2 regions of the Tepidibacillus sp. HK-1 genome follow, and region 2 is predicted to be linked to the other one. Evidence: riboswitches for the same ligand, from Rfam matches in the RefSeq annotation. Region 2 holds a riboswitch; the other holds the start of a gene.
The links. Region 2 has a riboswitch for cyclic di-GMP ahead of BEN26_RS05885 (hypothetical protein). Riboswitches for the same ligand answer to the same signal wherever they lie in the genome.
Positions count from the first base shown of each region.

Region 1: linked by a shared signal. The riboswitch ahead of BEN26_RS11690 (DUF6531 domain-containing protein) and the one ahead of BEN26_RS05885 (hypothetical protein) in region 2 are both predicted to bind cyclic di-GMP.

Region 1 covers NZ_BDGM02000024.1:4,743-7,921, reverse strand. The annotation lists gene BEN26_RS11700 (copper amine oxidase N-terminal domain-containing protein) at 1-216, shown strand, start outside; gene metK (methionine adenosyltransferase) at 434-1,645, shown strand; cyclic di-GMP riboswitch class I at 1,902-1,992, shown strand; gene BEN26_RS11690 (DUF6531 domain-containing protein) at 2,008-3,179, shown strand, end outside.
Region 2 covers NZ_BDGM02000008.1:67,487-70,665, reverse strand. The annotation lists gene BEN26_RS05890 (tetratricopeptide repeat protein) at 1-1,474, opposite strand, end outside; partial or broken gene BEN26_RS14270 (double zinc ribbon domain-containing protein) at 1,520-1,702, opposite strand; cyclic di-GMP riboswitch class I at 1,823-1,909, shown strand; gene BEN26_RS05885 (hypothetical protein) at 2,071-2,466, shown strand; gene BEN26_RS05880 (DUF3307 domain-containing protein) at 2,570-3,179, shown strand, end outside.

The DNA of each region.
Region 1 (3,179 bases), on a different contig from region 2:
AAACAAGCAAAAGTAAATGGCCAAATCATTCAGCTACAGGTACCTGCCACAACCGTTAATGGCAATACAGTTGTACCTTTAAGATTTATTAGTGAAAGTCTTGGTGCGGATGTGGAATATGATTCTGATACTCAATTAATTTTTGTAGATAACCAAGATCAAGTAACAACTGAACCGTCAACTGAAACAACAACTGAGACTCAACCAGTACAGTAAAACATAAATATAATCGTAAGTAAAATTTCAAGTGAAAATGGTTGACAGTCTTTCTTACTTCTTATAATATAGATTGTTGAATGGATCTCTTATTCAAAATCTATTTAAACATAAGAGGTAAGCTTGAGTATAAAAAGCCTTTCCTCTAAAGGAAAGGCTTTTTTGCATGAGTATCATAACAATAGATGTACATACTAATTTTAAGGGAGGTTTTCATATGGCGTTACAAAAAGGTCGTCATTTATTCACTTCTGAATCTGTGACTGAGGGCCATCCAGATAAAATTTGTGATCAAATTTCCGATTCAATCCTTGATGCGATTCTTGAAAAAGATCCCAATGCTCGTGTTGCGGCAGAAACCTCTGTAACAACTGGATTGGTTTTGGTGGCGGGAGAAATTACAACAAGCTGCTATGTTGACATTCCAAAAATTGTTCGTGAAACGATCCGAAATATTGGCTATACAAGAGCAAAATATGGCTTTGATGCAGAAACCTGTGCTGTCTTAACTTCAATTGATGAACAATCTCCAGACATTGCGGTAGGTGTTAACCAAGCGTTAGAATCTCGTGAAGGGCAAATGTCTGATGAAGAAATTGAAGCGATTGGTGCTGGAGACCAGGGTTTAATGTTTGGGTTTGCAGTCAACGAAACACCTGAATTGATGCCATTACCTATCTCACTAGCCCACCAATTAGCTCGACGTCTTACTGAAGCAAGAAAAGAGGGAATCTTAGACTATTTACGTCCAGATGGCAAAACGCAAGTGACTGTTGAATATGAAGGAGACAAGCCAGTTCGTATTGATACAATTGTTATTTCAACACAACATCATCCTGAAGTAACAAATGAACAAATTAAAGCCGATCTTCATAAATATGTGATTAAACCAGTGGTACCAGCAGAATTATTAGATGATAAAACAAAGTATTTTATCAATCCAACAGGCCGTTTCGTGATCGGAGGACCTCAAGGTGATGCAGGATTAACAGGTCGTAAAATCATCGTTGATACCTATGGTGGTTATGCTCGCCATGGTGGTGGAGCATTCTCTGGTAAGGATCCAACAAAGGTTGACCGTTCTGGTGCTTATGCTGCCCGCTATGTTGCGAAAAACATTGTTGCTGCAGGATTAGCGGATAAATGTGAAGTTCAAGTTGCTTACGCGATAGGTGTGGCTCAACCTGTATCGATTAGTATCGATACATTTGGTACTGGAAAAGTAGATGAAAACATCCTTGTTGAATTAGTTCGTAAACATTTTGATTTACGCCCTGCAGGGATTATTAAACAACTTGATCTTCGCCGTCCAATTTACCGTCAAACAGCTGCATATGGCCACTTTGGTCGTCATGATCTTGATCTACCATGGGAGCGTACAGATAAGGCAGAAGTCTTAAGACAAGAAGCAATGGCTTACGCAAAATAACAAAAGAACAGAATTTAATCTACACGATGACTTAAATAAAAGATAATATACGCAAAAATCCTTCTCTTTTTAGACGAGAAGGATTTTTTTATTTGCACTTTATATTTCTTACAATAGGAACAAATGACTAGGAATATATTACCTGTTTTGAAATGGTAAAATAGGAATAAAGAACCAATATAAGGAATTTTAGGAGAAAAAGATTGCCAAAATTATGACAATACTCTACTATAAATTACATAAAGTATACATTTATTACCGATAAAGGCAAACTAATTGAAAGATGGGGGCGCAAAGCCATGGGTTTAAAGTCGAATGTTGTTGTCTAAGATCGCCAGGTTACCGAAGGGAGAAACAAAGGGATGAAACAATTGCCTCGTAAGTCTATCATTATTTTACTATCATTTTTTGTCTTTTTTAGCAGTTTAACCATTCAGCCAAAAAACACGATAGCTTTTGGGGACACTGATCCAACATTTATGGATCCAGCATCTTTATTAAGTTTACTACCACAAAGGAATGAAGATCCTCGTTCCATGCAAAATCCACTTCAGGGAGTAGTACCTCAATTTCCTTCCATACCTTCAACAGAGATTCAAACACAAGAACCACCAATACGAAGTCAACAATCGAATGCACCTATTTTTGAAAATGATAAGAAACCAGATGTAGATATCACCACAGGATATTTGAAATTTTCAGAGAAGGAGTTAAACTTACCTGGCATTGGCTATGACTTTGTGTTAGAGCGAGCCTATTCTAGTAATGATCAAGAAGTAGGACCTTTTGGTCGTGGTTGGAAGTACCCATTAGATTCCAAATTGCAAATGTATGCAGATTTTCATATGGGAGAATTTCGCTTCGATGGCAGTACAAGAACCTTTCCATTTATAAAAGATGATCCTGAAGCATTTGTAACAAGCTATGATGGGGATGAAATGACCAATTATGAATTAGATAAAGGTCATTTTGAGGAAGTTGATGGCGATCAGCTGCAACGAAATAGCCAATATGAATATATCGTTACCACAGATAAAGGGAGCAAGATTACTTATTATGGTTATCATGCACCATGGAGAGAAAATCAGGATCCCAAAGAAGGGAAAATGATTGAGCAACAAGATCGCTTTGGGAACTCTACGAAATATAGCTATGATAGTCAAGGCCAGTTAATCAAAGTAACAGATACAACAGGAAGATTGATCCGGTTCACATGGGCAAATGGGCTGATCACTGAAATGATTGATCCCATGGGTCAAAAAACCTCCTATCAATATGACGGAGAAAAAAGACTGATTAAAATTACAAAACCAGACCTTTCTACTATTCAATACTCCTATGACAGCAACCATCGTATTCATTCAAGGATCGATGAAGAAGGGGTAACAACAACATACAGCTACAATAGTCAAAATCAAGTAACCTCAATCAAAAATTCCAATAACATCATGTCATATACCTTTACTTATTCTTCAGGGAAAATACAGATGAAAAATGCATTACAGCAGGAATGGACTTATTTTGTTGAAAACGA
Region 2 (3,179 bases):
GAATCGTCTGAAGTTCGGATACATCGATCGATGCAGTTCCGTCTTGAATAGAGAATGTTTTTCTTCTTTTAAGAGCCATCAAATATTCTTTGATATGGAGTGGATATCCTTTTGTAAATTGAATAATCGCCTGAAGCAATGGTTCATCAAGATGGCTGCAATTTAATAGTTTGCAAGCTAGTTTCTCTGTTCCAGTTGGACTAAGCGGTTTGAGTTTCAGAATAGGATGGCTATTTTTGCCACTATCACTTAATTCTTCTATTTCATATCTTGAGGTTAAAATGAAAAGGGATTTCACATCTGGCAGTGTTTTGACCAGATTTGTCAATATTTCCATTGATCCCGCGTCTGCCCAGTGGATATTCTCAATGATAAAAACAAAAGGTTCTTTATCAGCGGCTTGTTTGATAAATAGAGAAACCTGATTGAATATTTCTCTTTTGATATCTTCATAGTTCATCGCATTCAAGATATTCTGAAATTCATGGTCTCTTTTTAAACCCATAACCAAGCTTAAAAAACGATAGTTCCGTTGAATCTCCTCCTCACCAACGCTTGAGTTTTGAAAGAGATAAGCAAGATACGACTTTAGGCGGTTTTCTTTTATCTTTTCACTTTCAGTAGGATGGAGGTTCATTATTTGGTAGATCATGTTGGACAGAACCGAATAGATTTTGTTTTTGTAGCCGACATTGATATCGACCCAATGTTTTTTAAGTTGATTGTCTAGTTCTGACGTAAAGCTTCTTAGCAGGCTTGTTTTACCAGTTCCTGCCTCCCCGATAATGGTGATATACTCTGTGCTATTCAGTTGTTTGTAGATTGAATGCAGAAAGTTCGTTTCATCATCCCGTTCGATTAAAAACAGCGAATCAATAGCTGCTTCTCGTTTTAAATGAAGAGGGGTGAAGCATTTTACTGGTTTTTCTTTGTTTTTGGCAATGATCTCTTTTTCAGGAGAGTAATCAATTTGATCATTTGTTTCTTGATAGACAGATTCTGATACAAGGATCGTGCCAGCTGCTGCTTGAGTTTGAAGTCTTTGCGCTGTGTTGACCACATCTCCCATAACGGTAAAGTCTTTATCAAAATAGTTTCCCACACTTCCAGTCACAACCTGACCATAATTAATTCCGATGGAAAGATTTAATGTTACCCCTTTACTGGATAGTCTTTCTTTTGAAAAATCTTGGATTAAGTCGATCATCTTCATGCCACAGCTGACGGCTCTGTAAGGGTCATCGCTATGAGGATATTTTGCTCCGAAAAGAATCATCACACAGTCACCGATGTACTTGTCGATGGTTCCTTCCAATTCATATACAGGTTTGGTGATATAAGCAAAGGTTTCATTGATGATTTCCCGAACTTCCTCTGGATCCATTTTTTCCGACAATGCCGTAAATCCAGATACATCAGCAAAGATGACAGCTACATTTTTTCTGTTTTCCGTAAGAATCTCATAGTTTTGCACAGAGCTTTCTTTTTCTGATTGGGATATTTTATGTCCACAATTAAAGCAAAACTTGGCCATGATGGGGTTAGGCGAATCACAGGAAGAACATTTTATTGGCAATTTCATCCCACATAAAGGACATTCCTTTGGATAATTTGATGGTAAGTGATAACCGCAATTAAAACAAAGAATAAGAATCCCTCCTAGCGTAAAAAAATGATAAAAACTAGGTTCTTTGATTGACAAAAAGTGAAGTTTATGGTTTATTTATCTTAAAGTAAGTTAGTAAATCATTCCAAATCTATTATATACGGTATAGATAAGAATTGAAACGATTTTGTCGTTTTTTGTAAAAAACTTAATAGATGTCGATAATAGCAAACTTATCGAAAGGTAAGGACGCAAAGCCATGGGTCTAAGGAATAATCATTCTATGATTGCCAGGTTGCCGAAACAAAGTTACTAGGGTTATGCTTCGTTTAATTTTTATTATTAATAGCATGACTTGAGTTATTTATTGATTTGCCTAATTAAGCAAATCATCTTGGCGCCTATGGCTTGTTCATATAGGTGCCTTTTCTTTTAGCGATAAGGTTCGAAAGGAGGTGAGACGAATGAAAAGAATGATGTTTATTATCACAGCAGTTGTACTCTTGCTTTCAAGCATACCAGTTGTGGCAGCTGAGAATCCAGTGATTTATACGGATACGATTACGGTAACAGAAGATGGTGGCAGATATCAAGTTGGCTTTGTCAATGTTGAGTTTAAAAAGGATTTTATCGATCCAGAGAAGTTGCCGGCCACTTTTGATGTCAAGGTTTATGCTGAGAATGGGGTAGGATATGTTGAATTTGCCCCGGATACACCAAATTTCTTTAAAAAAGTTCACATTAGAATAGACAAATACGATGGACTTCTTTACGATCAGGCAACAGGGGAAAATATTGAGGTTCATGTTAAGAAACAACAAATTTTGGCTGAGCATTTTTCACGTTATTCTTGGTACTAGTAATCATCCATGAAAACCCTCTTAAAAAATTAAGAGGGTTTTCATCTACTTTTTAAAGTATGTATACATTCGCATATTAAAATAAGACAGAGGGGTAAATGATGTGTTCTATTACTTACTATTAGGCCACCTGCTAGGTGATTTTACATTTCAAACCGGTAAAATTGCAGAAAATAAACTAAAAGATTGGAGATGGAATTTACTTCATTCATCAATTATAACAATTTGCATGCTGATTCTTCTATTCCCATTTAATTCTTACATATTGGGATTTATTTTATTAAACGGGATTCTCCATTTTATGATCGACTCATTTAAATCAAAACTATCCATTAAGAGTTCTTTAGGTTCATTTCTCTATTTTATTTTGGACCAAGTCGTGCACATCATGATCCTATATTGGTTATCTACTATAATTGTTAAAATTTCTCCACCATTACTTATTGATGTGCAAATCATCAAGTTTCTTATTATTCTGGTCTTTATCTCATCTTTTTCCGCAATTTTGATTCAGTTTATACTGAAAGCTATTTTTCCTGCATACCAGAAAAATTTTTTTAATGGAAATGAAAAGGGTGTTGGCCAATTAACAAGGATTGTTTCTTTTTTTATTTTTTATCTAAGCTTTTCTTTTTCTATATATTTTTTAATCGGATTATTGGCTATTATCATAGGATTAATTATTTATTATAATAGAAAATGGCGTACATGGA